2 regions of the Corynebacterium sp. KPL2895 genome follow, and region 1 is predicted to be linked to the other one. Evidence: predicted binding sites of a transcription regulator. Region 1 holds the regulator's gene; the other holds the start of a gene.

The links. The regulator LexA, encoded in region 1, represses DNA repair genes until DNA is damaged. The targets are predictions, from matches to a motif close to CGAACANNTGTTCG.
Region 2: a site for LexA is predicted at 2,492-2,505, ahead of ABRP95_RS01545 (HNH endonuclease signature motif containing protein). Genes of this name have one in related genera too.

Annotation. Positions count from the first base shown of each region.
Region 1 is NZ_JBEHFY010000005.1:70,573-85,763, forward strand. Features, by position in the region: gene hflX (GTPase HflX) at 1-622, shown strand, start outside; gene ABRP95_RS03455 (uracil-xanthine permease family protein) at 655-1,935, shown strand; gene ABRP95_RS03460 (HNH endonuclease signature motif containing protein) at 2,062-3,105, shown strand; gene ABRP95_RS03465 (HPr family phosphocarrier protein) at 3,235-3,504, opposite strand; gene ABRP95_RS03470 (PTS fructose transporter subunit IIABC) at 3,560-5,659, opposite strand; gene ABRP95_RS03475 (1-phosphofructokinase family hexose kinase) at 5,678-6,640, opposite strand; gene ptsP (phosphoenolpyruvate--protein phosphotransferase) at 6,850-8,538, shown strand; gene sugR (transcriptional regulator SugR) at 8,608-9,390, opposite strand; gene lexA (transcriptional repressor LexA) at 9,878-10,588, opposite strand; gene ABRP95_RS03495 (hypothetical protein) at 10,842-11,246, shown strand; gene nrdR (transcriptional regulator NrdR) at 11,452-11,910, shown strand; gene hrpA (ATP-dependent RNA helicase HrpA) at 12,202-15,191, opposite strand, start outside.
Region 2 is NZ_JBEHFY010000002.1:105,591-120,781, reverse strand. Features, by position in the region: gene putP (sodium/proline symporter PutP) at 1-119, shown strand, start outside; gene ABRP95_RS01555 (HNH endonuclease family protein) at 154-720, shown strand; gene ABRP95_RS01550 (DUF2269 domain-containing protein) at 777-1,220, shown strand; gene ABRP95_RS01545 (HNH endonuclease signature motif containing protein) at 1,229-2,467, opposite strand; gene ABRP95_RS01540 (DEAD/DEAH box helicase) at 2,615-4,486, opposite strand; gene hutI (imidazolonepropionase) at 4,533-5,702, opposite strand; gene hutU (urocanate hydratase) at 5,703-7,379, opposite strand; gene ABRP95_RS01525 (SGNH/GDSL hydrolase family protein) at 7,561-8,370, shown strand; gene hutH (histidine ammonia-lyase) at 8,351-9,901, opposite strand; gene ABRP95_RS01515 (IclR family transcriptional regulator) at 9,976-10,719, opposite strand; gene hutG (formimidoylglutamase) at 10,782-11,720, shown strand; gene ABRP95_RS01505 (YjiH family protein) at 11,724-13,070, opposite strand; gene ABRP95_RS01500 ((deoxy)nucleoside triphosphate pyrophosphohydrolase) at 13,198-13,584, shown strand; gene ABRP95_RS01495 (DUF3427 domain-containing protein) at 13,597-15,191, shown strand, end outside.

The DNA.
Region 1 (15,191 bases):
GGGCGTGCTTGTTGAAGACGCGCTTTTTGCCACCTTGGATCCCACCACGCGCCGCGCCTCGCTTGCCGATGGCCGCCAGGTCGTCTTCACCGATACCGTCGGCTTCGTCCGCCACCTGCCCACCCAGCTGGTGGAGGCCTTCAAATCCACCCTGGAAGAGGTGCTCGCCGCCGATATCATGCTGCACGTCGTCGACGGATCGGACCCGTTCCCGCTCAAGCAAATCGAGGCGGTCAATAAAGTCATCTACGATATCGTCAGCGAGACTGGTGAGCAGGCCCCGCCGGAAATCATCGTGATCAACAAGATCGACCAGGCCGATCCGCTCGTGCTCGCGGAGCTGCGCCACGTCCTGGATCATGAGGACGTCGTCTATGTTTCGGCGCGCACGGGGGAGGGCATCGACGAGCTGAGCGCGCGCGTGGAGCTCTTCCTCAACTCCCGCGATAGCCACGTTAAGCTGCAGGTTCCCTTCACCCGCGGCGATGTCGTCTCCCGCGTGCACGCCGAGGGCACCGTGCGCAGCGAGGAATATACCGAAAATGGCACGCTTGTCGATGTCCGCCTGCCCGCCACCACCGCCCGCGAGCTCGCCGAATTCATCGTGGAGGAAGATTCCTAAAATTCGTGCTCCATGGCCCATAATGGTGGTTCGTGAGCATACTAGGTTGGACCGTCCACGGCGACGGTAAGAAGATTGCACCAGGCGCCGTGGTCGCGCCCGAGGAACGACTAAGTTGGGGCCGAACCATTGGCATCGGCATGCAGCATGTGGTGGCGATGTTTGGTGCCACGCTGTTGGTGCCCACCCTGACCGGATTTCCGGTCAATACCACGCTGCTATTTTCTGGCATCGGCACCATCCTCTTCTTGCTGATTACGCGCAATCGTCTGCCGTCCTACTTGGGCTCGTCGTTTGCTTTCATCGCTCCGCTGACCGCCTCGCAGCAATACGGGATTGCGGCGCAGGCCGGATCCATTCTGGTGACCGGTTTGGTGCTGGTGGCGGTCGGTTTCGTGGTCAAGGCTGCTGGCAGGCGGGTGCTCGATGCTGTGATGCCACCGGCGGTTACCGGCGCCATCGTCGCGCTCATCGGGCTCAACTTGGCGCCGAATGCGGCCGAAAACTTCGCCAGCCAGCCGTTGGTAGCAGGCATTACGCTGCTGGTCATCCTCTTGGCCACTGTGGCCGGGCGCGGCATGGTATCGCGCCTGTCCATCCTCATCGGAGTGGTCGTCGGCTGGATTTTCGCCGCCCTGACCGGCAACTTGGGCGAGGATGCCAAGGCCGCCATCGATGCCGCCCCGTGGGTAGGACTGCCCGAATTCCATGCCCCTGAGTTCCATCTTTCGGCCATCGCCGTGGCCCTGCCGGTGCTCGTGGTGCTGATTGCGGAAAACGTCGGGCACGTTAAGGCTGTCTCCGAGATGACCAACCGCGACTTAGACGATCTTGCCGGCGATGCGCTGATTGCCGATGGCCTCGCTTCCTCCCTCGCCGGCGGCTTCGGCGGCTCCGGTACCACCACCTATGCCGAGAATATTGGCGTCATGGCCGCCACGCGCGTCTATTCCACCGCCGCGTATTGGGTCGCCGCCTTAACCGCAATCTTGCTGGCCTTCGTCCCGAAGTTCGGCGCGCTGATTTTCACCATCCCTACCGGCGTGCTCGGTGGGGCAACCCTCGTGCTCTACGGTCTTATCGGCATGCTGGGCGTGCGCATCTGGATGGATAATGAGGTCAACTTCAATAACCCGGTGAACCTGACCGCGGCCGCGGTGGCCTTGATCGCGGGCATCGGTAACCTGACGCTGACCGTGGGCGGGGTGAGCTTGGAGGGCATCGCCTGGGGCTCGGTCGGCATCATCGTTGCCTATCCGATCATGCGGAAGCTGTACGAAACCGTGGGCGAAGGCCACGACGCTAAATACTAAATTCTGTGGATAACTTTGTTGAACCCGCCGCGAAATAGGGCCATAGCGGTACGGTTTGCAGCCTATTCCACAGGCCTTCGTGCGTGCGGTCGCGGCTGCGCCGGGTTCTGCGCTGTACTAGGCGGCATGAACGCACTCGACCGTTACTTATCCGCGCTGGGCCAGGGGATGGACATCATCGCCGCCGCCCAGGGCTTAAGCGAGCGCGACTTGGTGGAGCGCGGTGCCAGCGACGTCGCCGCGCGCGATGTGGTGCAGCTTTGCGATATCTATTTTGGCCGCAGTGCCTTTAGCGCCAAGCAACGCACGGCCCGCTCGACGACGCACCCACTAGACGTGCTCACCCTGATCGAGAAATTCGCACTGCGCGCTCGCACCCAGCGCGATGCCTGGGCCGTGCGCTCCGAGTTGTGTAAATTTCGCGGCAGCGCCACGGCCTTGCGCAAACGGGCGCGCGCCATGTTGCGGGAGCTCCAACCGCCCCGCACTCCCAAGAAAGGAGTGCGCATTACCCGCCGGCCGCGCGGACCGTGGTCGTTGACCATTACCGGGGAATCCGCCGATGTCGCCGATATGCACGCCGCCCTTGATAACCAGAGCCCACTGGACTCAGTTAAGTCCATCTTCTTCGGCGGGAAATCTGGGGCGCGCACCACTGCGAGCACGCAGGTGGTCATCACCTTGGACGAGCTCGATCGCATCGTTGACGGCGATGGCGAGGAAATAACCCTGCAGCTCACCAATGGCTCGCGAATCAGTGGTGCTGACCTCGTGAGCCGGGTTTTAAGCGATCACGGATACATCACGCTTGTGCATCCCGTTGAGGGACCGGTCAATTTGTACCGCACGTCCCGGTTCGCCAACGCGAAGCAGCGGTTGATGGCTGCCGCAGTCAATCCCGTATGTCCCTGGGAAAAGTGCAACTATCCTGCGGATGAGTGCCAGATCCACCACCTAGAAAGCTGGCAGCACGGTGGCAATACCAATGCCGCTAATCTCGCTACCTGCTGCCCGTACCACAACGGCGTTAACGACGATGACCCGAAGGCGCCACCGCGGCGCGGGCGATTGGCCCGAATACAAGGAAAGGTTCGCTGGCTTCCTCCCTGGGCCACGCCTCCCAGAAGCCCTAACGGAAACGACAGGCCATCGAACACTGGCCGCAATTGAGTGCTGCACTAACGAGTTAAATCTGCTCACAGGGGCAGCGAAGAACTGCCTGCGGATCGCAAAAGCTCCCCGCCATCAAGGCGAGGAGCGTACGAATCGTGCTTAAACACTAGTTATGAGCAGCAGCGTTTAGGAAGCATCAAGATCCTGCTCGATGAGGCCCGCGATCTTCTCAACGGCTTCTTCGTTGTCAGAGGTAACGGTGACCTCGTCGCCCTGCTCAGCACCGAGGGCCATGATCATTAGGGAAGAAGCGGCGTCGGTTTCGTTATCGTCATCTTCACCAACAAGGTTCAGGAAAATGTCCTCGTCGAATTCGCCGGCAGCGTCAGCAATGATGGAGGCAGGACGTGCGTGCAGTCCTACGGAGGAGCCGACCTTTACAGTCTTGGAAGCCATGGAATTTATCCTTTCTGTGGTTAATTTATCGTGATCCAGTGTACGAGTGTTTGGTTTATGCCGCCACGTTCTGGGAACCGGTCTTGGACTCTGGAGCAGCCTTTTGAGCAGCTTGCTGGAAGGTTTTATTTGGCCAGAATTGCTTCATGGCCAAGACTGCGACGGTGGATACCGCCACGCCGGCAAGGATTGCGACCAGGTAAGCCCAGAACGGATCGATAGCGAAGGCAACGAAGACACCACCGTGCGGGGCACGGGACTCGACAGACAGCGCCATGGAGATAGCACCCGTCACGGCACCGCCGGCCATCATGGAAGGAATGACGCGGAACGGATCGGCCGCGGCGAACGGAATGGCGCCTTCGGAGACGAAGGACAGGCCGAGCAGCCAGGCGGACTTACCGTTTTCCTGCTCAGCAGGAGTAAACAGTGACTTGCGAATGAAGGTTGCCAAGGACAGCGCGATGGGCGGAACCATGCCGGCGGCCATGACAGCGGCCATGATTTGCATGGAGGCTGCATCGCCAGTGGACAATCCTGCGGTGGCAAAGAGGTAGGCGGCCTTGTTGACCGGGCCACCCAGGTCGACGCACATCATCAGGCCCAAGATGATGCCGAGCACTACGGCAGAAGACCCGGACATGGACGACAGCCAATCTTGCAGGCCCTCCATCAGCGCAGCCAGTGGGGCGCCCAGCAACAGGTACATCGCCAGGCCAACGACCAGGGAGGTCAAAAGCGGAATGATGACCACCGGCATGAGGGAACCGAGCCAGCGCGGGACCTTCCAATTGCCAATCCACAGGGCGATAAAGCCGGCCAACAAACCGGTCACCAAGCCCCCGATAAAGCCCGCGTCGAGCGTTACAGCGATAGCACCGCCGACGAAGCCCGGCGCAATACCCGGGCGCCCGGCCAGGGCGTAGGCGATATAGCCAGAAAGTGCGGCGACAATAAAGCCCATTGCGGCCTGGCCGATGGCAAAGAGCACTGCGCCTATATAAAGCGAGTAGCCGGAATGCTCGAACGACATCGTCTCGCCGTCGACGATGATGTCATTGCCCGGCAGGTTGGACAGGGAGTAATTGGTGGAAAGTGCCTGCCAGCCATTGGCCATATCGGCGCCACCGAAGAGGAATCCGAGGGCGAGCAGCAGGCCGCCGGCGGCAACGAACGGCACCATGTAGGACACACCGGTCATAATCGCCTGTTGGATGCGCTTGCCCCAACCCAGCGACTGGCCCTCTTCTTCGGCGGAGGAAGATGAGGCCGTGCCAGAGACCTTGCGGGCGTTCGGGTTCTTTGCCGCCGCAATGGCTTCATCGAGCATCTTGCCGGGCTCGTTGATGGCGCGCTTGACGCCGGATTCGATGACGGGTTTGCCCGCGAAGCGCTCGCGGTCGCGCACGCCGACGTCCGTGGCAAAGATGACGGCATCGGCAGCATCGATGGTGGACTGCGAGACCGATTCATTATTGGACGAGCCCTGGGTTTCGACGGTGAGATCGACGTCGTCGCGCTCGCCGGCGGTCTGGGTGAGGGCATCGGCAGCCATGTAGGTGTGCGCGATGCCGGTCGGGCAGGCCGTGATGGCAACGATGCGGGTAGCTTGTGCCGAGTCTCCCGCGCTTTCCGATGCCGCTTCCGCTGCCCCACCTGCAGCAGCCTCCGCGTTGTCCTGCTTTTTCTTCTTCGCTTTTTCCGCGTTGACGACGGCGAGGATTTCCTTGACGATTTCTTCCTTCGTCGTCGCGGTGCGCAGGGCCTCTAGGAAGTCCTTGCGCACGAGAGCGCGGGCGAGCTTGGAAAGAATCTGCAGGTGGGCCTTGCCGCCGCCAGCAGGTGCGGCAATGAGAAAGACTAACTGGGCATCGCCGTCGGGGCCGGAAAAATCCACGCCGCGGGACAGGCGGGCGAAAGCCAACGTCGGCTCGGTGACGGCCTCGGAACGGCAGTGGGGGATGGCCACGCCGCCTGGCACACCGGTGCCGGCCTTGGCTTCGCGGTCGATGGCGGGCTGGGCGAGGCCTTCGACCTCGGTTGCGCGCCCGGTATCGTGCACCAAGGTGGCGAGGTTGGTGATTACGGAATCGACGCTATCGCCGAAGTCGGCGTCGAGCGCTACCAGTTCGGTAGTGATGAGATCGGATGCCATGATGGAAGGCTCCTTTAGCTATAGAGCGGAGATGGAGGTGTGGGCGGTATCGAGTTCTTCGGGGTGGGGGAATTGGGTGCCCGGTTTTGCGGCCGCAGCGGTGCCATAAGCCACCGAGAGCGCAAGGGAATCTGCCGGTCCTTTCCCCTGCGTGCGCCCTAATAGGTATCCGGCCAACGCGGCATCACCCGCGCCGACCGTGGATTTCACCGTGGCAGGAGGCGGGGTGGCAGCCCATGCGCCGTCTGCGTTTACCAGCACGGCGCCGGCGCCGCCGAGGGTGACAAGCACTTCCTTGATGCTGCGCTTCACGACATCTCTAGCAGCCTCCACGACCGGGCTATAGTCTCCGGCCGCAGCGGCGCGCTCGAGGGCGAGGCCATCCTGACCGGTGAGCTGCCCCAGTTCGAAGCCGTTGGGTTTGATGAGATCCGGGGCTGCGGAATCGAGCTGCTCGGCGATGGCCTTCATCGGGGCATCGGAGGTATCGACGGCGATGCGCGCCTGCGGGGCGGCAGTGCGGATTTCCTTGATGAGGTCGGTATACCACCCGGCGTCAACACCCTTGGGAAGCGATCCGGCAAGGGCTACCCAATCGGCGGATTGGGCGTGGCGGGTAAGGGTGGCGATGAGGTGGTTTTGGGTGGCATCGGAAAGCAGCGGGCCAGGGCCATTGACCTTGGTGGTCGTGCCATCTGGCTCGGTGATGGTGGTATTGACGCGCACACCGCCATCCATGTCCACGTGGGCGTAGGGGAGGTCGACGTCGTGGATGAGGTTGATGAACGGATCGGCCGCGCGGGCGGGGAAGAGGGCTAGGGTTTCTTTCCCGGCGAGGTGAACCGCGTGGGCGACGTTGACGCCTTTACCGCCCGCAACCTGGGTAACACTGGCGGCGCGGTGAACATCGCCTGAGGTTAAAGGCTGATTGAGCGCCAGGGTGGCGTCGATGCTTGGGTTTGGGGTGAGCGTGAGGATCATCGAGAACTTATCCCTTTCGCAGAGTGCGTATATTGGGGGCCACACGCAGTCGGTCCGGTTGGAACACGCGCTTAAGCCCGCCATTAATGTTTATTCTTGCCCGATTGTGTTGGAAAGTCAATAGAAACCGTGTGGCATACATTGCATTTCTGTTGGATTTGTGATGATCTGGAAATAAATAAGCCGCTATCTTCGAAGGAAGTATCGCCATGGAAAATACGCTTCAGTCCACTGTTAAAGGAACCGGCGTTGTTGCTGGAGTCGCCTATGCAGAAGCCGTATGGGTCCGCCCCCGCCCGGACCTGCCTACTGAAGGAAGTATTGACCAAGAGGCCAACAGCGAAGCCGAATACGATCGCTTCCTCGAGGCAGTCGATATCGTTGCCAGCCGCTTGGAAAACCGCGCCGCAGCCGCGGAGGGCCAAGCCTCGGAAGTGCTGACCGCAACCGCCGGCATGGTCAAGGACCGCGGCTGGCACAAGGCCGTGCGCAAGAACATCCGCTCCGGCAAGAATGCCGAGTTCGCCACGGTGGGAGCCACGGACAAGTTCGTCACCATGTTTGAGGCGGCCGGCGGCGTTATGGCTGAGCGCACCACCGATCTGAAGGACGTGCGCGACCGCGTCATCGCCCAGCTGCGCGGCGAGCAGGAGCCCGGTTTGCCCATGGTGGAAGGCCAAGCGGTACTTTTTGCCGATGACCTCGCGCCTGCCGATACCGCCACCCTGGATACCGCGCATATCCGCGCACTCGTCACCGAGCTGGGCGGGCCCACCAGCCACACCGCGATCATCGCTCGCCAGCTCGATATTCCGTGCATCGTTGCCGTGGGAAACAAGCTGCGCGAGATTGAAAGCGGCACGCTCGTCTTCGTCGACGGTGCGCTTGGAACCGTGACGCTGGGCGCGGACGAGGCAGAATCCACCAAGGCGGTCGAAGAATATCGCGAGCGCGCCGCCCGCGTTGCCGAATGGACTGGACCAGCGCAAACCAAGGACGGCCACCGCGTGCAGCTTTTGGCCAACGTGGCCGATGGCAACGCCGCCCGCATCGCCTCCGACTCGCAGGCAGAGGGGATTGGCCTCTACCGCACGGAGCTGTCGTTCCTATCCGCTAGCGAGGAGCCTTCCGTTGACGAGCAAGCAAAGATTTACAGAAAGGTCTTCAACGCCTACCCCGATTCCAAGGTCGTGGTGCGCACCTTAGATGCTGGTTCCGATAAACCGATTTCTTATGCCACGCTGTCCTCTGAGGAGAACCCGGCATTGGGCGTGCGCGGCCTGCGCATTGCCCGCGATAATGAGTCCCTCTTGACTCGCCAGTTGGATGCCATCGCACAGGCTGCGGAGTCCCGCGGCGAAGCTGCCGAGACCTGGGTCATGGCACCGATGGTGGCGACCTCGAAGGAGGCCCAGTGGTTTGCGGAGCTGTGCCGGGAGCGCGGCCTGACCGCGGGCGCAATGATTGAAGTTCCCGCGGCTGCGCTGATGGCGGATAAGATCATGCCGCACTTGGACTTCGTATCCATCGGCACCAACGATCTCACCCAGTACACGATGGCCGCTGACCGCTTGTCGCCACAGCTTGCTTACCTCACCGATCCGTGGCAGCCGGCCGTGCTTCGTCTGATCCAGCACACCTGCATCGCTGGACACGAATACAACGTCCCAGTTGGCGTCTGCGGTGAGGCCGCGGCCGATCCGCTACTGGCCTGCGTATTGACCGGCCTTGGCGTCAACTCCTTGTCGGCTGCGTCCACCGCAGTCGCCGGCGTCGGTGCCCAATTAGCCGAGTTGACCTTCGACCAGTGCCAGCAGCTTGCCGATGCCGCCCTCAATTCCGAAGGCCCCTCCGCCGCCCGTGCCGCGGCGATGGAGCAGATAGAAAAATTCAACTAGCGGCATAAAGCTTCGCCCTCCCCACCTCGGCGCCGAGGCAGGGAGGGCGAAGTCGTGTGCGGCCTGGATCTATTCGCTGGCTAACACAACGTCTATCTCGCGCTCGCGGAGAGCATCGACGAAGGATTCCGGCGTGCCGGAATCAGTGATGACGACATCGATATCGGCAATGGAAGCGAAGCTCACCAGGTAGTCGTTGCCCAATTTGCTGGAATCGCACATGACCACGACCTTGTGGGCATTCGTGACGAAGGCGGATTTGATGGCTGCTTCTTGGGAATCGGCCGTAGACAAGCCGTGATCGAGGGTCAGGGCATTGGTGCCGATAAAGGCGACATCGGCACGCATGAGCGCCATGGTGCGCAAGGCGGTATCGCCGACGACGGCCTGAGTGATTGCGCGTACGGTTCCGCCGAGGAGCTGGACATCGGGGACGCCACTATTGGCGAGGGACAGCGCAATGGGCAGGCTATTGGAGACGATATTGAACTGCGCTTGCGGGTATTGCTGGCTGATGAGCTCGGCAAAGGTATTGATGGTGGTGCCGGCGTCCAAAAAAATGCTGCCGCCGCCAGGGGGAAGGAAATCGAGCGCGGCATGCGCGATGGCGGCCTTGGCCCCCGATGCGGATCGCTGACGGGTATCGAGCGTGAGCTCTGCGGTTTGGAAGGCTTGCGAAGCAACGGCGCCGCCGTGCACGCGGTGGACAACGCCCTCTCTATCCAGCACAGCTAGGTCGCGGCGGATGGTTTCGGCAGTCACATCGAAACGCTCTGATAAATCGGTGACATTAACGCGACCCTCGACAGCAGTTTGGGACGCGATTTGGCGGCGTCGCTCCTCTGCGTACACGGACCCTCCTTGCTCCTTGCCTTCGGCCGGGCGGTTACTCCATTTGCGTATGCAGGTGCGCGGTGAAAGCTATATGATGTGGGATTTCTTCCTCCATTGTGTCAAAATTCAGCGGTAATCGGACGAAAACAAAAATGCAGGTTTGTGCGGCTGTCCGTTTTTGAACAAAACTTGCTGGTCAGTAAGCAATATTTCACCTTGATGAAAGTCAGACCAATTAGCGGTTAACTTACGGATCCGTTATTTCGGGGGTGCTTTATCAATAGGGAGCCCGAGTTCAAGTTGGTTTTGTGGGGCGTGATTGTATGGATGAACGGTCTTAAACTTCGGTAAAACTGGTACGCCCTGCTCTCCAAGTCGGGGAGACAGGGCTGTGCGAGTGGGTCGAAAGAATGCGTTTCAAGGAAGCGGGCGCAGAATACAGGTAGCGGTTATGGCCGCTGGTGAAGAACCGGCGTACAGCGAGTTCACATCTGCCTGGCGCGACTTAGAGCTTGCGGAAGACGGATACTACCTTGCCCATAATCTCTGCATCGTCGCCGTTGATGGGTGGGTAGGCATCATTGTGGGGAAGGAGCCACACGCCGGAGGAGTCGCGGTGGAATTCCTTGACGGTGGCCTCGGAGTCATCGAGAAGCGCGGCGACAAACTCGCCTTCCTCAGCCACTGACTGCGACCGGATGATGACCCAGTCGCCGTTAAGGATGCCGGCATCCTGCATGGAATCACCCACAACCTGCAACATATAAAGCTCGCCGCCGCCGACGACCTCGTCCGGCATGGGGAAATACGTATCAATATTTTCCTCTGCGGTGATCGGTGCACCGGCGGCAATGCGTCCCACGACTGGAATATAAGCTACGGCAGCGGACTCTTCAGGGCTGCGGGCAGAGGTATCGGTGGCCTCTTTAGATTTACGACCTGGTTTCTTTTCGCCGTCGTCAGTATTGAGGTGACGCACATCGACCGCGCGTGGCTTATTAGGATCGCGGCGCAAGAAGCCCTTTTCTTCCAGCTGCTTGAGCTGATAGGCCACGGACGAGGTGGATTGCAGGCCTGCGGCATCGCCAATTTCGCGGATGCTGGGTGGGTAGCCGCGTAACATCACCGCATCGCTGATGACGTTCAGGATGCGGCGTTGCCTTTCGGAAAGAGAAGCGTAATCGTTCTTTGCGTTGCTTGCTTTTTTGCGGCCCATGTGCGGCTCCTAGCTAGGGGTCTGAGGTTCTGCGGTCGTGGCTTGAAAAGGGGACTGGGTGGCAGTTGCGTGCCATAACCCATTTGTAGCACGAAAAGTACAGGCGTTCGAGATTTGCACACAAAACTGGACAGGTTTTCGAAGGAATGCTATAAATCGAACATAGAATCAATCTCGAACACAGGAGCGACATTATGCTTCTGTCGTGTCAAGGGGCCGCTTTAGACTTACGGCGGTCGTCGAAAGGAAAGAAATGTCTCAACTACTTAACTCTCGCAATAACATGGTTAAACAGCACTCGGTACGTCCACAGATCGTACCTTCAGCCGCTATCTGGGATATTGATGATCGTAGGTGGGGTGCTCAGCATCCCCGCTCTGAAAGAGGAAAAATTAGGACACTAGATTCTGAATATCGAACGAATTCTAAAGGGGATTCGAATATGTGGACTGAAGAGTATTCGTTGCCTAATGTGGCGAACAAGACGATCGAAGAAGACGATGCCCAGAGTTCACGCAAGAATTATCTCCTTGGTGCTGTGTTCGGCGCTGCGGTATTTTTTGGCACGGTCGTCGGCGGATTGATGGGCACGAGCGCTGAGGCACCGACTGAACCTGGCGCTTCGGTACAGCAAGTAGAAGCAGCGCTCGTTCAGTAATGCATCTAGTACTTAAGCGAGCGTTGGGAGGGCTTTAGGCTTGGCGTCTTTTTTGCCATCAGCTTGCCTTCCTCTGATTAGACGAGACCTGCTCACTTAACGAGGCAGGCATGCCGGTAACAGGAGTCTGGTGTATTGGCGTCTGAATCCTGGTTTGGCCTCGGGGTAAACTAAGCCGAGAAGCTAAAATAGCGAAAGGACTAGCGTGTACTGCCCGTTTTGCCATAACGAACAATCCCGCGTTATTGACTCTCGCGTGGTTGATGCAGGCGCATCGATACGGCGCCGCCGCGAGTGTGCTTCGTGTAAAGGGCGTTTTACCACTGTGGAAAAGGCCGTACTGCTGGTCGTTAAGAGAAACGGCCTTGCAGAACCATTTAGCAGGGACAAACTCATTCGGGGTGTCAGGCGCGCTTGCCAGGGCCGAGATGTTAGCGATGATGCCCTTAAGAAGTTGGCACAAGAAGTTGAGGAAACAGTGCGGGGCCATGGGTCATCGCAGGTTAACGCCAACGAAATTGGGCTTGCGATCCTTGAGCCGCTGCGCGACCTAGACGAGGTCGCATATCTGCGCTTTGCCTCGGTATATAAATCTTTCGAGAGCGCGGACGATTTTGAATCGGAGATTCGACTGATGCGGCGACGCGATCGCGGGGACCTTTAAAATGCGGGGCTTATGGCGGTTTCTTAGCAGTTATACGGCCATGCGAGTGCAGGTTTAGAGCAGTTTTAGCTGGCTTTTTGCATCATTATTTCGCTGTGGTCGGCTAATTCTCATGGCGCCGGCGGCCAAGAGAACGGATTTCCTTGTGGTTCGTCGGCAGCGGCGCATGGGCGGCAGTTGTGTTTGGGCTGCGGCGATAGTCGGCTGGCGGTTTTGGTTAGCCAGCCGACCGACCAGCGATGGCGGGAGCGGAGTTCTCAGCGGGTGACGGGGACTCGAGGTGCTGGGAGGTCAGCGCAGTTTATCCACTGCCTTCTGGATCCTCCGCAGGGATACCGCGTGCGCCGTTCCGAGGCGCTGGGCGAATAGCGAGACCCGCAATTCCTCGATCATCCAGTGGAGGTCCTTGACCTCGCGCGTCTTTTCACGACCCGCGGGGAGGTTGCGCAGCCGGTTTGCCAGGTAGGCCATGGCGTTATCTACCTCGGCCTGACGGTCGGCATCGCGATCTGGGTCGAGCGACAGGTCTTCCAAGCGGATCCGCATTGCCTGGATGTAGCGGGGAAGGTGTCGCAGGTGCGCGGCTCCGTGCACGGTGATGGCATTCGGCGGGAGAAGGAAAGCGAGTTGCTTTTCCATATCGTCGATGGCGGGACCGTCCCAGTGAGAAAGCTCGGCGCGGAGATTGGAATACTCAGCCAGGCCGGGGGCTATCGAAACAATTGATTGCCGCACGCGGCCGGGGACCTGTGGTTTTACGGAATCCTTGAGCTCGGTAAACGCCTCTGGGGAGCGCACGGGGCCGCCGGCTTCGAGCATGAGGTCACGGATTGCCGCGACGCGTGCGTCATTGACCAGCCCGTCGGCACCGCCATGCGGATAAGAGTCCACGGCGACGCGCTGTTGCAAGGGCAGCCCCTTGACCATTTGCGCGGTCGAGACAGAAATTTCGCGCATCAAGAGCGTGAGGGTGGTGGTGACCATGGCGGCATCGGCAGCGGCCTTGGTGGGGTGAACCTTAAGCTCCACGCCGTCTTTGGTGGCCACCAGCGCTGGGTAGGCGGTGACTTCGTGGCCGTCAACGGTGGTGGTGACGGTCTCGTCAACGGTGCCGAGGGTATCGTCGGTCCACTCGCTGACTGCGGTCGATTCGGCGGTGCGGCTAACTTGAGAGACGGACGATTTGATGTGCCCGGCCTGGCGCTCGCGCAGGGCGGCAAGGTCCCTATCGGAGTCGATGATGGTGCCACGCTTGTCGATGGCCGCGTAGTTCATCCGCAAATGATCCGGCAACTTGTCCGGTTGGAAGTCGGAGGCGTTGATGCCGTGGCCACCGAGCTCGCGTAGGACATCGGCAAGCTGCTGGGTAAGGGGGCCTTCGAAGGGAATGAGCCGGTCCATGGCGCGTTCGGCAAATTCCGGGGCTGGCACGACCGTGCGCCGCAGGGCCTTGGGAAGGGAACGAATAAGTTCGTTGACGAGCTCGAATCGCAGGCCGGGAACGAGCCAATCGAAGCCTTCGGTATCAAGCCCGGCAAGCATGGGCACAGGCACCATCACGGTGACGCCATCGAGCGGGTCGCCGGGTTCGAACCTATAGGTCAGCTCGTAATCGATGGATCCCTTGCGCCAGTGATCTGGGAAGGAGACTTCGGTTACGTCGTGGGAGTCATCGACAAGCGTGGCTGGGTCGAAATTCAGCAGATCGGGTTCCTGGCGGCGCTTTTTCTTCCACCAGGAATCGAAATGGCGGCCCGTGGTGACCTTGGCGGGAATGCGCTGGTCATAGAAATCGAAGAGGGTATCCTCATCCACGATAAGGCCGCGGCGGCGGGCCTTTTCCTCGTATTCGGCCGCTTCATCAAGGGCCTGCGCGTTTGCCTTGAGGAAGTCGTGGTGCGCGTTCCACTCGCCGGCGATAAGCGCATTGCGGATGAACATATCGCGCGCCGCGACGGGATCCACGCGGTGATAGGGCACGGTGCGATCCGCGACGATGGGCACGCCGTAGAGCGTGGACTTCTGGTGTGCGATGGCGGCCGCGCGCTTGCGGGACCACGTGGGATCGGAATAGTTGTGTTTAAGCAGATCGGCGCCAAGCTTTTCCACCCACGCCGGATCGATGGCGGCAACATCGCGGGCCCAAAGCCGAGAGGTTTCGACGAGCTCTGCTGCCATGAGGAACTCCGGCGGCTTTTTGGCCAAGGCGGAACCTGGAAAGACAAGGAAGCGAGTATTGCGGGCGCCGTGGAATTCCTTGGAATTGCCGTCGCGGGCACCAATATTGGAAAGCAGCCCGGATAGCAGCGCAATATGAATATCGTCGGCGCGGCGCTCGGTGCCCCCTTGGTAGTCCCAACCCAATTGCTTGGAGACGTCTTTGAGCTGGCGGACCAAGTCGAACCACTCGCGGATGCGCATGTAGTGGAGAAACTCCTGCTTCATGCGCTTGCGGAATTTATTGCCTGATTGCTCATTGCGGGTCTGTTTGATGTAATCCCACAACTTCAGCATGGACAAAAAGTCAGAGGTCTTGTCCTTAAAGCGCGCGTGCGCTTGATCAGCTTGCGCTTGGTACTCCAGCGGGCGTTCGCGCACGTCTTGGATGGTCATGGCGGCAACGATGACGATGACATCGTGGAGGCAGCCGTTGGTATGGGCCTCGATAAGCATGCGTGCCATGCGGGGATCGAGTGGGATGCGGGCCAAATTGCGGCCGGTTTCGGTCAGCGCCGGTTTCTCGTGCTTGTCTTGGAGGGCACCGAGCTCGTGGAGGAGGTTGAGGCCATCGCGAATGGCCTTGAACTCGGGTGGCTGGAGGAAGGGGAATTTCTCGATATCGCCGAGCTTGAGCGAGACCATCTGCAAAATGACGCTGGCCAGGTTGGTGCGCAGGATTTCCGGATCAGTAAACTCTGGTCGGCTTTGAAAGTCTTGCTCGCTGTAGAGGCGGATAGCGATGCCATCGGCGACGCGGCCGCACCTACCCGAGCGCTGATTGGCAGAGGCCTGCGAAATGGGCTCGATGGGCAGGCGTTGTACCTTGGTCCGCGTGGAATAGCGCGAGATACGCGCGGTGCCGGTATCCACGACATAGCGGATTCCGGGTACGGTCAGCGAGGTTTCGGCGATATTGGTAGCCAAAACGATGCGCCGCCCGCGGTGATTGCTAAATACGCGGTGTTGTTCCTGGTTGGATAGGCGCCCGAAGAGGGGCGCGACCTCGACGTTCTTCCATTTTTTGGCCTCGATTGCTTCCATGGCATCGCGGATATCGCGCT
Region 2 (15,191 bases), on a different contig from region 1:
AGCCAGACCAGGAGGTCTTGGACGAGTTCGAGGAAGCCGAGAAGCTTGCCAAGCTCGTTGAGAAGGACGACTCCCTGGACTTCGAGGAAGCAGCAGAAAAGGTTTCCGATAACAAGTAGGAACCTTCCCGCACCTCGCGGAGTCCAATAGGGCATGAAGTCCTATTATCTGGCCGCGCTATCATGCATAACCGCTCTCGTTATCGCATGGTATGCGTGGCCTTTTCCGCGTTTTGATGTCTCCACAGTGCCGGCTCGCGCGGAATTGCCGGGCTACGACCGCGACGAGTTCGGCGGCTGGCAGCCCAACGGCGCATGCACCACGCGTGAGGCCATCATGGAGAACCAAGCCAGCGAGGACTTCGCTGACTGCCGGCCACAATCCGGCACGATTTATGACCCCTACGCGGGTGAGATGATTTCAGCGACCTCCCCCATCGAGGTCGACCACATCTTCCCGCTTTCCGCCGCCTTTGACCTGGGGGCTGCAGAATGGGACCAAGACACCAAGATCCGCTTTGCTAACGATCCCCTCAATCTGGTGGCGACCAGCCGGGAGCTCAATCAGGAAAAGTCCGATTCCCTCCCCTCTGAGTGGCTCCCGCCCGCCAACCGCTGCGATTACTCGCGGCGCCTCGCAGAAATCGCCCGGAACTACGAGTTACCGTTGCCCCGCGCAGACGTGCGTGCAATGAGAAGGCAATGTCGGTTCGATTTCTAGCAGGGAAATTGATTAGGGTGAACAAGGCAACTTTTCTTAACTGAAGGGCATCCTCCATGACTACTTTTTTCATTTTCCTGCACGTGGCGGCGGCCATTGTTCTGCTTGGCCCCGTGTGCATTTCCACGTCCATCTACCAGACGCAGCTGCAGGGCGCAGCACAGGGCGATAAGACAGCCCTCGGTGCCGCCCGTAACCTGCACAACATCACCAATACTTACGGCTACATTTCCGCGCTCGTGCCGGTCCTTGGCCTTGCTGTCTTCCTGTCTGATATCGAAACCTTCAAGAGCCAGGTCAACTTCCACATCGCCATCCTCGTGGCCATCATCGCGTGGTGCCTGCTCTTCTTCCTCATCCTTCCTAAGCAGCGCACGGCGCAGGCAGCCCTAGAGTCCGGCGATACAGCCAACCTGGGCTCCATTAAGAAGTCCTTGTCCGCTTTCGGCGGCGTCTTCAACCTCCTGTGGATCATCTGTCTTATCTTGATGTACATCTAGGAAGCCATTTACTCTTCGGGGACAGTGTCATCGCTGTCCCCTTTTTCATGGGTGGACTCTTCCCGAAGTTCTTCTTTTAGTTGCTGCGCATCTGCATGCGCATTCTCCCTCCGTTTCTGCGTCGCCTGTGCAACCGTCTGCGCCCACCTGCGGTTCTTGGGGGCCAGCGGCCCACTCGCGGAGTCATAGACCCACGTAGAGTCATCAAAGAGCCAGACGATGTCCCCGCTTATCGGGTCCTTGATATAAAAGGCCCTGCCATCGGTCTTTATATTGTGATGGTGTTGGCATAAGCACGTAAGGTTTGCCGCCGAGGTCGGACCGCCATCCGCAAAGTCGTGCCGATGGTCCATCTGCGAAACCACGGCCGGCCGCGTGCAGCCTGGCCACCGGCACGTGCCATCCAAGCCCTCTACAAACGCCCGGATATCTGGCGGCGTCACATAGTTGGGGCTCTCCGCCTGACCGGCTTTCTCCATATCCCTTGTCGTTGTCGCGCGAGCCTGTAGGTCATCCGCGGTCTCCGGGGATACCCAGCCCAAGTGCTGTACAAACGCGGGCGCATCCGGCAGGTCGCAGCGATACATATTCAACACGACCTTGGCCTTCGCCTGCGCCTTTCCAGTCAGCAGCTCCACTGCGGCCTCAGCCATCGTGAGGTCCTTGTCCGTAGCGATATCCCGAATATTGCGGTCGATTATCTCCGCGGTTTCTAACCCGACGTCCAGGCAAACCGCGGCCCACTCCCCGCCTGTAGGTTCAACGCTATAGGCTTGCTTGCGGCGCGGATCCCGCGCGGCAATAGAGGGATCGAGGCGCACGATGAGCTCGCGCAGCTTTCGGCGGAGATTGCGGTGCGAGGGCAGCTTTTGATTGGGACGGGTTGGGGTCAAGTAGTTGGTCAGGGCGTCATCGATAGTGAATTTCTTCTCCGCATCAATGGCGCCGAGTTTGGCTAGGGTTTGGTCAATCGTAATGAGTCGGTCTAAATCTAAATGGAAATGCTGTTCTTGCCGAGCGCGCAGCCGCGGCAGCTCTTTTAATCGCTCGAAGGCGAAAATAATATTCCTAATTCGGGACTGACGCGCCCCAGTTAAGTTAGACAGGGATTGGCTAATAATTTCGATATCGTCATCCGGGCCAGGATGAAGCCTTTCCCAAAACTGGTATTCGGCCTTCCTAATCTCCGTAGCTGCACGGGAGGTAGAATTTTCTGGATTGGTATTGGCATAATATGGCGCATTCATGGACTTTCTTTCGAGAGATTTACTAGAACATGCTTTCGCCATACACCATACAAAACCACCCTGACACACTACCCCCGTTTATAGTAAAAGCGCAGGTCACAGGGCATGAAAAAAGGGCCTCTAAAAAGAGGCCCTTTGGAGGTTTAATTAGTCGCGGAAGCGACCACCGTGCTTGCGGCCACCGCCGCCGCCATCACGGCGAGGCGGGCGGCCGGTATCCTTCTGAATCTTGATGAGCTGGCCAGAAATCCGGGTATCCTTCAGGCGGTCCAGCACAGCCGGGTCCATGTTCTTCGGCAGATCCACGAGCGTGTGCCCCACCGCAATGGTGATGCGCCCGAAGTCCTTGGCAGACAGGCCACCTTCGTTGGCGATAGCACCGACGATGGCACCAGGGCGGACATTCTGGCGCTTGCCGACGTCCAACCGGTACGTCTCAAAGTCACCATCCGGCCGCTTGGAGCCGCCGCGGTTCTTGCCGCCACCCTTGAAGTCACGGTCGCGCTTGCGGTCATCGCGATCGCGGCGGTCCTTCTTTGGCTTGGGCAAAGGCTTGTCTTCCAATAGGAAGTTCTTGCCACCCTGATGCATGACGGCCAACGCAGCCGCGATGTCGTCCATGGCAACGTCGTTGTCTTCCGAGTACTTGCGTACCAAGTTGCGGAAGAAATCGGCCTGCTTGTTGTCCATGGACTGGGTAATGGCCTGCGCAAACTTTTCCTTGCGCTTCTCATTGACCTCATCGACGGACGGCAGGTCCATCTCTTCGAGGCGAGCATTGGTCACGCGTTCGATGGAGCGCAGCATGCGGCGCTCGCGCGGGGTGACGAACAAGATTGCCTCGCCAGAGCGGCCGGCACGGCCAGTACGGCCGATGCGGTGCACGTAGGACTCGGTATCGTTCGGGATATCGAAGTTCACCACGTGGGTGATGCGCTCGACGTCAAGGCCACGCGCGGCGACGTCGGTAGCGACGAGGATGTCTAGGCGGCCATCCTTGAGCTGATCGACGGTGCGCTCGCGCTGCGCCTGGGCGATGTCGCCGTTAATGGCAGCAGCGCTGTAGCCGCGATCGCGCAGGGCCTCGGCCACCTCTTCGGTCTCGTGCTTGGTACGGCAGAAGACGATGATGGCGTCATAGGTAATGACTTCGAGGATGCGGGTGAAGGCATCCATCTTTGCGCGGTGCGGAATCAGCAGGAAACGCTGCTTAATGTTGTCGTTGGTGCGGCGCTCCGACTTAACGGTTACTTCCGCCGGGTTGTGCAGGTACTGCTTGGACAGGCGGCGGATGGCATTAGGCATGGTGGCGGAGAAAAGCGCCACCTGCTTGCGGTCCGGGGTACTTTCCAGGATGCGCTCGACGTCTTCCTGGAAGCCCATGTTCAGCATTTCATCGGCCTCATCGAGGACGAGGAACTGCAGCTGGGACAGGTCAAGCGAACCCTTTTCCAGGTGGTCGATGACGCGACCCGGGGTACCCACGATGACCTGGGCGCCGCGACGCAGGCCAGACAGCTGGATGCCGTAGGCCTGACCACCGTAGATGGGAAGAACCTCGATTCCCTTCAGGGTTTCCGCGAAGGATTGGAAGGCGTCTGCAACCTGCAGGGCCAGCTCGCGGGTAGGCGCAAGGACGAGCGCCTGCGGGTGGCGCGCCTGCGGGTCAAGCTGGGACAAGACCGGCAGCGCGAAGGCTGCGGTTTTGCCGGTACCGGTCTGTGCAAGGCCCACGACGTCGCGGCCTTCCATCAGGATCGGGATGGTTTCTGCTTGGATGGGGGACGGCGTGGTGAAGCCTACTTTCGCAACGGCTTGCAGAATTTTATCTGGCAAGCCGAGGTGCTCGAACCCCTGGGAGTTGTCGTTGGCCGAATCTTTGGACTCAGCGCCGGTGCCCTCAGAAGTATTCGCAGCCCTGGTGTCCTGGTTGACACCTTGCGAGTTGTCCTGAGATTCCGACTTATTAAAATCTTCCGGCTCGTTTACGCCGCCGGTGGCGTTATCGGTAATGCTCATTGCTCGTCCAACCCTACGCGATACCGGCGGCAAACTCCATTCCTCGCTATACCCCCGCCACAAACGTGCGATAGCTCAGCGGCATACCCGGCCGGTAGGCCAAGTGCACCGCGCTAGGAGCATCGAGCACGTGCAGGTCAGCGGCAGCGCCCTCCACCAGGGTTCCCTTCGCGGGGCGGCCCTTCGGATCAAGGCCGTTGCCCACATTATGGCGGCGCAGCGCCGTGGCACCGCCGGTAGTGGCGGCATGGATGGCCTCGTCGACGGATAGGTGCTGCTGCAGGACGGCCGTGGTCACGCAGTAGTTCATCGACGAAGTATAGGAGGTACCTGGGTTGAGGTTGGAGGCGATGGCGAGGGTGGCGCCGGCATCGAGAAGCGCACGGCCAGGCGCCAGGGGCTCGCGCGTGGAAAGATCGCAGGCTGGGAGCATGGTGGCCACGGTCTCAGATGCTGCGAGCTTTTCGATGTCACTATCGCTCAGGTAGTTCACGTGATCAACCGAGGCGGCGCCGAGATCGACCGCGAGGCTGACACCCGGGCCCTCGCCAAGCTGGTTGCCGTGCACGCGCAGGCCAAGGCCCAACTTTTTACCGGCTTCTAAAACCCGGCGCGACTGCTCTTCATTGAACGCGCCGCGCTCGCAGAAGACGTCGATCCACTGGACGTATTCGGCAACGCCGTCCAGCATCGGGCCGACGACCTCATCGAGGTAGTCTTCCGCATCCGCTCCCGGCGGCACGAGGTGGGCGCCCAGGAACGTGACGTCATCGACGTGCTGGGATGCTACGCGGGCGGCTTCCACTTCAGATTCCGTGTTGAGGCCATAGCCGGTCTTGGTCTCGAAGGTGGTGGTGCCACCGCGGCGGCCGGCGGCCACGCGCTCGGCGACGAGCTTATCCAAGCGGTCCGCCCCCGCCTCCCGGGTGGTGTCCATGGTCACCGCGATGCCACCTGCCTCGTAGGAACCGCCGGACATGCGGGCCTCGAACTCGGCGGAGCGGTCACCGTCGAAGACCATGTGGGTGTGCGAATCCACCCAACCAGGAAGGACGGCGCGCCCGCCCAAGTCCACCTGGTCATCGGCGGCGGGCGCCTGAGATGCAGGGCCAATCCAGGCGATGGTGCCGTGGTCGGCGATAAGGGCGGCATCGTTAAGCGTGCCGTGCTCGCTGACCGTGCGGAGTTCAGAAATTCCGGTAAAAAGTGTGCTCATTTAATCCCTTGCCTTAAATTCCATGGGAACGCGAACGCCGCGTTCTTTGGCTACTTCCTCTGCGCGAGAGTACCCGGCATCGACGTGGCGGATAACACCCATCCCTGGGTCATTGGTCAGTACGGCGCGCAGCTTGGCGGCGGCGAGATCGGTGCCATCGGCAACCGTGACCTGGCCGGCGTGGATGGAGCGACCCATGCCCACTCCGCCGCCGTGGTGGAGGGAGACCCAGGTAGCGCCGGAGGATACAGCGGTCATGGCGTTGAGCAGCGGCCAGTCAGCGACGGCGTCGGTGCCATCGAGCATGGCTTCGGTCTCGCGGTACGGGGAGGCAACCGAGCCGGAATCGAGGTGGTCGCGGCCGATGACGATGGGGGCCTTAATCTTGCCCTCGCGCACTAGGTCATTGAAGAGCAGGCCGGCCTTGTGGCGCTCGTTGTAGCCGAGCCAGCAGATGCGGGCGGGCAGGCCCTCGAACTCGACGTATTCTTCGGCGGCGTCCAGCCAGTTATGCAGGTGCTCGTTCTCCGGGAATAGTTCCTTCAGGGCTTGGTCGGTAACCTTGATGTCTTCTGGGTCGCCGGACAGAGCTGCCCAACGGAATGGGCCCATTCCCTCGCAGAACAGCGGGCGGATATAGGCGGGAACGAAGCCTGGGAACTCGAATGCGCGCTGGTAGCCGGCGTGGCGGGCCTCATCGCGGATGGAGTTGCCGTAGTCAAAGACCTCGGCACCCTCGTCCTGGAATTCCACCATCGCCTGGACCTGTGCGGCCATGGATTCGCGAGCCTTTTTGGTAAAGGTCGTGGGATCAGCCTTGGCCTCGGACTGCCAGTCATCCACGGTGATTTCGGTGGGCAGGTAGGACAGTGGGTCGTGCGCGGAGGTCTGGTCGGTGACGATGTCTACCTTGAACCCCCCGGCGCGCTGGCGGCGCAGCACCTCTGGGAAGACCTCGGCGGCGTTGCCCACGAGGCCGACGGAGAGGGCCTTCTTGTTTTCCTTGGCATCGAGGACCAAGCGCAGGGCCTCGTCCAAGTCGGTGACCACTTCATCGAGGTAGCGCTTGTGCTGTCGGCGGCGCAGGCGGTGCTCATCCACGTCCACGATGAGCACTGCTCCCCCGTTGAGCGTCACGGCGAGCGGTTGGGCACCGCCCATGCCGCCACATCCACCGGTCAGGGTCAGGGTGCCTGCCAGGCTGTCCTCGAAGCGCTTCTTGGCCACGGCCGCGAAGGTCTCGTAGGTGCCCTGCAGGATGCCCTGGGTGGCGATGTAGATCCAGGAACCGGCCGTCATCTGGCCGTACATCATCAGGCCCTCGTCCTCGAGCTTGCGGAAGTGTTCCCAGTTAGCCCAGTCGCCCACGAGGTTGGAGTTGGCGATGAGCACGCGCGGTGCCCATTCATTGGTCTTCCAGATGCCCACCGGCTTGCCGGATTGGACGAGGAGCGTTTCATCGCTTTCTAGGTCCTTCAGCGATTCCACAATGGCATCGAAGGCCTCCCAGCTGCGGGCTGCGCGGCCGGTGCCGCCGTAGACCACGAGGTCCTCGGGGCGCTCTGCCACCTCTGGGTCGAGGTTATTCATCAGCATGCGCAGTGGCGCTTCGGTTTGCCAGGATTTTGCGTTGAGTTCGGTGCCGCGGGGTGCGCGGACTTCGCGTGGTTCAGACATGGCTTCCTTTCGCTCGTGCTTATCGACGCCGTGCCCTACCCCCAGGCCGGTTTCCCGGGGCTGTCTCCCGGGGGCTTGGCGAGCGTCACAGATATCAATTTAGTGTGATGCACAACGTATTTAGAGCTTGCACAGTCACCAACTGTCTGGCATTTCAGACTCTGCGGCTACGATGGCAGTCATGCGCCACGTATTGCCCGCCCTTGCCGCCGCCTGCCTGCTGGCAGGATGCTCCTCGCAGCCACAAGAAGTCCAAGAAGCCACAGAAGACCCAGAAAACTATGTGGCCCTCGGGGATTCCTACGCGGCGATGGGCTCGACGACGCTCCCGCTCGATCCGCCCGATTCCTGCGCACGCGCACAAGATTCCTATCCAGAACTCGCCGCTCAGGAGATCACCACGAGCTCTTTCCGCAACGTCGCCTGCCAGGGCGCGAGCACGCTGGATGTTTTATCCTCCGCGGGCGAGCACCCCGCCCAGGTGGACGCGCTTGCCCCGGATACGTCCCTTGTCTCCTTGAGCATCGGCGGCAACGATGCCAGCTTTGTGCGCCTGACCCAATGCGCAACGGACGATATATGCCAAGACGAATCGGGGGCGCAGATAGAACTGGAGCTACACGATCTGCCCCAACGCCTGGACAAGGTCTACGGGGAAATCGCCCACCGCTCGCCTGATGCGAAGGTCATTGCCACCGGCTATATCCCCCTCATCAATCCCGGCGAGACTTGCCCCTTCATAGAAAAAATCCCGGCCACAGACCGGGAGTGGTTGGCAGATACCATCCAGCGCATCAACAAAGCGGTACGCGAGGCCGCCGAACGCAACGGCGGCACCTACGTGCTGCCTGACGATGCCCCGCAACACTCCGCCTGCTCGGATGAGCCGTGGGTGGACTTTACGGGGCAGGATACCGATTCCTTCCCCATGCACCCCACCCACGCGGGCCAGGTGGCGATGGCCGAGGCAGTTAGCGCAGCTCGCTCGTAGCGGCCTCGACGGCATCGATCAGCGCGCCAGACTTCACCAGGCGTACGGTCTCCTCGATTTCCGGCGAGAGGTAGCGGTCGGTGCCGGGGCCTGGAACGGTCTCGCGCAGGGCGGCGATGACCGCGCCGGTGCCGCCAGCGGGCGTGCCCTCGCGCATGTCAATGGCGCGCGCCGCGGTGAGGATCTCCACTGCCAGCACGCGCTGGAGGCCATCGACTGCCTTGCGCAGCTTGCGGGCGGCGGACCAGCCCATGGACACGTGGTCTTCCTGCATGGCAGAGGAAGGAATGGAATCGGCCGAGGCCGGGGTGGCCAGGCGCTTTAATTCGCTGACGATGCCAGCCTGGGCGTATTGGGCGATCATGTGGCCGGAGTCGACACCGGGGTCATCGGCAAGAAAGGCGTTCAAGCCGCGGTTGCGGGCCGGATCCAGGAAGCGGTCGGTGCGGCGCTCAGAAATGGACGCCAGGTCCGCGGTGACGATGGAGAGGAAATCAAGCGCATAGGCCACCGGCGCGCCGTGGAAGTTGCCGTTAGAGACCACGCGGCCGTCCTTGGCCACCACTGGGTTATCCACGGCGGCGGCGAGCTCGCGCTCAGCTACCTGCGCGGTATGCGCCAAGGTATCGCGGAAACCGCCGGCTACCTGCGGCGCGCAACGCACGGAGTAAGCGTCCTGGACCTGGTTCTTCTTGAACTCCTCCAGCGCTGCCGCGAGGATTTCGGAGCCGTCTGCCACCTGGCGGATATTGGCGGCAGAATCGGCTTGGCCTGGGTGCGGGCGCAGCTGCTGCAGGTCATCGGCAAAGACCACGAGGGTGCCCAGCAGTCCTTCTACCGTCATGGCGGTGGCGATATCGGCGGTCTTGGCGGCCGCGCGCAGGTCAGTAATGGCCAGGCAGAGCTGGCCCAGCATGCCATCGGTGCCATTGATAAGGGCAAGGCCCTCCTTCTCCCGCAGCTCCAGCGGCTCGATGCCTGCGGCGGCAAGGGCCTCGCCGGCGTCCTTGAGCTCGCCGCCCACGCGCACCTCGCCCTCACCCAAGAGCGCTAGGGCGCAGTGGGCCAGCGGGGCCAAGTCGCCGGAGCAGCCCAGGGAACCGTATTCGCGCACCACCGGCACGATGCCAGCATTGAGCGCCTTCGCGTAGGTCTCTACCACCACGGGGCGCACGCCGGTACGTCCGGTGCACAGGGTGGATAGGCGCAGCAGCATAAGCGCGCGAATGACTTCTTCTTCCACCTCAGGGCCGGTGCCGGCCGCGTGGGAGCGCACCAGGGATAGCTGCAGCTGCGCGCGCATTTTTTCTGGAATGTGGCGGCGGGCAAGCGCGCCGAAACCGGTGGAGATGCCATAGACCGGCGTGGGGTCTTGGGCCAGTTCTTCGACCCGGTCACGCGTGGAGGCGACCTCGTCCAGGGCCTCGGCGGAGATTTCTACCGTGGCGCCGTAACGGGCAACGGCCACGACTTCCTCAATGGTCAGCGCTCCGACGCCGACGGTAACGGTGGATGGGTATGCATTAGGCATGATGACTCCTATTGTCTTTAGGGCAGCAAAATATAGCTCACGCCACAGCCTAACGCGCTAGCCCGCATGCTACCTCACTTTTCGCGCTGGCGATACATTTTCCCCGCGACTTTCTCCGCGGCCTGGCCCAGCGCCGCGATGAGTGCGTCCACCCCATCGCCCGGCGTGGACACGGGGTAGGTCACCGCAATGGCCGCCGCGGGCCGCTCCAGGTGGTCCAGGATGGGCACCGCCACCGAGGCCTGTCCCCGCGAGATTTCTTCTATCTCTTGGTCCCATCCGCGCGCAAGGGCCCGGTCCAGCTGCTTTTTAAGGAGACCAAAATTTTCCCCGCCTGCGGTATCGAAGGCGGCCTTGACCTCCCATTCCGGCAGGTGTGCCAGCATCACCCTGCCCGAGGCCGTCTTATGCGCCTGCAGGCGCACTCCCACCTCCGTAACCAACGAGGCAGCGCCCGGCGCGCGGACTTCCTGCAGGTATAAAATCTCCGAGCCCGCCATGCGCGAAAGATGACCGGATCCGCCTACCAGCCGCGCGCATTCTTCTAGGTCGCGCGTAGCCATGCGCACCAGCGGCTGCTGGGTTACATACGCAGAGGCCATCGAGTACGCGGCCAGCCCCAGGCCGTAGGTCTTGTGCTCCGGCAGGTGGGCAACGAACCCGGCATCGACCATTTCCGCGAGCAGGTGGTACGTGGTCGAGCGCGGCAGGCCGAGCTCGCCTTGGATGCGGGCGGCGGAAATCGGGACATCGATAGTCGATAGCAGCTTGAGGATGTCCAGGGCATGGCGCGCGGCGGGGACTCGGTTAGCACTCACAGCGCCCAATTATATTCCGCTACTGCCAGACAAATTCACCGCACGCTTCTAGTATCGGCACTATGAATACCGAATCAGCCCCACTTTTTACTCCCGCCCCCGAGTGGTCCGGCCGCTCCGATGGCCCCGGCCCCGAGCACGCGCGCTGGCATAGCGTTATCAACCAGGCCGAATCCGCGCCCGTGACCCTGCTGGGCTTTGCCTCTGATGAGGGCGTGCTGCGCAACGGCGGCCGCCAAGGTGCCGCCGCCGGCCCCGCCGCCCTGCGCACAGCCCTTGGCTCCCTGGCGGTCCACCACGGCCATGCGCTTGCCGATGCCGGAACCATCACCACCCAAGCCGACGATCTCGACGGCGCCCATGAGGCGCTATCTGACAAGGTCGAAGAACTCGTCCGCAGCACTACCCTGCCCATCATCTTGGGCGGCGGGCACGAAACCGCCTTCGGCTCCCACCGCGGCCTGTTCCGCGCGCGCGGTGCGACCCCCATCATCAACTTGGACGCCCACTTCGATCTTCGCCACGCAGACCACGCCACCTCGGGCACGCCCTTTACCCAGATTTCCCAGCTCACCGATGACTTTGACTACACCGTCTTCGGCATCTCCCGCCCCAATAACACCGCGGTGCTCTTCAACGATGCCGAAAAGCTCGGCGTCAACTACACCCTGGATGAGGAGCTGCTAAACCTCACCCCGGCCGAATGCGGCGCGCTCGCCACCCAGGCCACCACCGCCGCGGACAAGGTCCACCTCTCCATCGACCTGGATGTCCTTCCCGCCTCCACCGCACCGGGCGTATCCGCCCCGGCCAGCCTCGGCGTTGCCTACGAGCGCATCCGCGCCCTGGCGGTCGCCATCGCCGCGACGGGCAAGCTCGCGCTTGTCGATGTCGTCGAGCTCAACCCCACCTTCGACATAGACAACCGCACCGCCAAGGCGGCGGCGCGGCTTATCGATGACATCGTTAATGCTCACCTCACTGCGGTAAGCGGGCAATAAAACTCAAAACAGCAGGTGCGCAATCGGGGTCGCAATCACGATGGTGAGCGCGACGCGCTCAAACCAGATGATGACCAGGTGGGATAGCTTCACCGGAATCTTGGTGGCCAGAATGCACGGCACCAAGGCGGAGAAGAAGATGATGGCAGAGACCGCCACGACCCCGATGACGAATTTCAGCACCATGGAGTCACTGCCTGCCACCGCTGTGGCGGGTAGAAACATCTCCGCAATGCCCATCGCCGCGGCTTTGCCGCCAAGCGCCGACTCCGGCAGCTGCACTATCCAGGCAAAGGGATAAAACAGGTACCCAATCCATTCAAAAATCGGGGTAAACCGCGCAAGCAGCAAGCCAATAAGGCCAACCGACATAATGGACGGAACGATCGCCGCGGCCATACGCACGCCATCGCGCAGATTATCCCAAATGGCCTGCGGCAGCGACGGCGCACGCTGCAGAGCCAGCATCGCCTCGCGCCACGCATTCTTAAAGCGCGATCCTTCCACCGGCTTTTCCGGGTCTGGCTCTGCATCCTCGCAGTATTCATCCGGAATCGTCCGCAGCGGCGGGAGGCGCACGGTAATGGCCGTAACCAGGAACGTCACCAGCAGCGTGACGGCGAAGTACGTGCCCCAGATATTCATCAAATCCAGCTGCTTAGCCACGATAACCATAAACGCCGCCGATACCGTGGAGAATCCCGTGGCAATAACGGCAGCCTCCCTGCCTGTATAACCACCCTTTTGATAGACGCGGTCCGTGACCAAGATGCCCAACGAATACGAACCGACAAAGGATGCCACCGCATCGATAGCGGAGCGCCCCGGCGTCTTCCACAGCGGGCGCATGATGGGCTGCATCAGCACCCCAACAAATTCCAAGAGCCCAAAGCCAATAAGAAATGCCAGGAAGGTACCGCCGATGGGCACGATAAGCCCCACCGGCGTGGCAATGGAGTTCCACAAGAAGGGAACCAAATCTTCATCACCTAGTACCCACGGCAGCGCGTCAATAACCATGAGGAAGGAAATGATGGCACCGGCGATATTGAAGACCGCAAAGACCGCCTGCAGCGCGCTTTCCTTAAACGCCCCCGTACTAAAGCTACGCACCGTTCCATACACTGCGAGCGCAAAAATAAACCACGGCACCACCGCCGGAATGCTATCGCGCACGATGGTGACCATGTGGTCCAAAGGAATGGAGTTCTTTTCCTTATACGTCACAGGAAAGAAGAACACGAACCCGCCAATGGCGCTATAAACAAAGAGTTTCCACCGTCCCCCAGGCCGCGGGACTTCCCCGTCATGGCTCTGGGTGGAGGAATTAACTGAATCAGTAGAAGTCACGATAGACAGCCCCTCAAGCTTGCATGATGATCAAGCCCGCGCGACAGCCTGACGCGAACATTGCGATTATGTTATCTAAATAACACGTTATTGTCTAGCGTTTCCTAGCTCAAGGCACAATGGAACTATGTCTAACCCCATCCGCGTCGTCGGCGCCGTCTTTCACGATGGCAACCGATTCCTCGCCTGCCGCAAGAAACCCGGAAAACCCTTGGAAGGACATTGGGAATTTCCAGGCGGAAAAATCGAACCGGGCGAATCACCCGAACAGGCTTTAGCTCGCGAAATTCGCGAGGAACTCAACCTCATCGCGCGCGTAGGCGGCAAGCTCACGACGACCATCTACGAATACGACTTTGCCACCATCGAACTAACCACCTTTTATTGCACGCTTATCAGCGGCGAACTTCGCCTCAGCGATCATGACGCAACCAGATGGGTTACCCCCGCAGAAGCAATGGAACTGACCTGGGCGCCAGCAGATATTCCAGCCGTGGAAAAGCTTTGCCCTTAGAATCTTGTAGCTATGAGCCATTCCTTGGATTCCTCGCTCCCCTTCGGCGTTTACGAAACCCCGGTGACCTCACGCATCCGTGAGCGAATGGAAGAAACGCAAAGCCGACACCCATCGGCCGGGTTTGGGGTCGGAAGCGGCACAGATGATAACGCTCGCGGGCGCTACACATCCGCCATGTCTCAACACATCGGCGATCTACTAGAACAGCGCCTCATGGGACTCAAATCCTCAACAGACCGCGTAGCACTTATCAATACAATCGCTGGGCTGCTTGGCGAGGACGAAGATATCGATGCCGAGCAACTCCTCTACGCCGTCTACAACACTTCTTTAGCCGAGCCTCCGCTGCTTCCCGATGTATCGCTAACTAAGAGCGCGCTTTTTACCAATGCCCAAGGCGAAGCCAGCTTGACCAGTGAAATTGAGCGGGAAATAAAGACGGCTGATTCCGTCGACTTGCTGTGCGCATTCATCAAAAGCTCCGGAATCAGTGTCCTTGACCAGCACCTACAGTACCTGCGCGACAACCAGATTCCGTTCCGCCTATTGACCTCTACTTACTGTGGTGCTTCCGATGCGGCGGCTCTTAAACGCCTGGTAGAAAAATATCGCGCCGATGTGAAGATTTGTTATGAGCATAAATCCACACGCCTGCATGCCAAAGCATGGCTCTTCCGACGAAATTCTGGTTTCGACACTGCCTTTATTGGAAGCTCGAATCTTTCGCGGTCTGCTCTTATCGATGGCTGGGAGTGGAATGTGCGCGGCTCTGCTACGGCGACGCCTGAGGTCATTGAAAAGTTTATAAAAACCTTTGACAGCTACTGGCACGATAGCCACTTCAAAACTTTTGATCCGGCGCGGGACATGGATCGCCTGCAGGAATCCCTGCGCATCGCCAAAGGCGCGGAGTCCCCACAAGCGTTGCGCCAATTAGAGCTTTCTGGCCTGGAAGTTACTCCCTACCCTTATCAAGAAGAAATGCTCGAGGCACTGCGGTCCGAACGTGAGGTAAAGGATCGCCACAAAAATCTACTCGTTGCAGCCACAGGCACTGGCAAGACCGTCGTCGCCGCCCTGGATTACCTTAATCTTTGCCGGCAGTGGAAGCGTCGTCCTCGCTTACTCTTCGTCGCACACCGCAAGGAAATTCTTCACCAGGCGCGCCGTACGTACCGCGAGGTACTTAAGGATGCCGACTTTGGCGAGTTGCTTGTCGATGGCACCGAGCCACGGCGCTGGGACTTCGTCTTTGCGAGCGTTCAGTCGCTTAATTCCACCCGATTGGAAAAGCTCGCGCCCGATCAATTCGATGTTGTGGTCATCGATGAATTTCACCATGCCGAAGCACCAACCTATAACGCACTTCTAAGTCATTTTGAACCAGACGAATTACTTGGACTGACCGCAACACCAGAGCGCGGTGATGGCAAAAATGTCCAACAATATTTCGACTACCGCATTGCCCATGAACTACGCCTCTGGGATGCCTTGCGCCTCCAGCTGTTGGTTCCAATGCACTATTACGGAATCGCAGACGGCACGGATCTTTCCTCACTCACGTGGAACAGAGGAAAGAAGGATTACAACACCACCGAGTTATC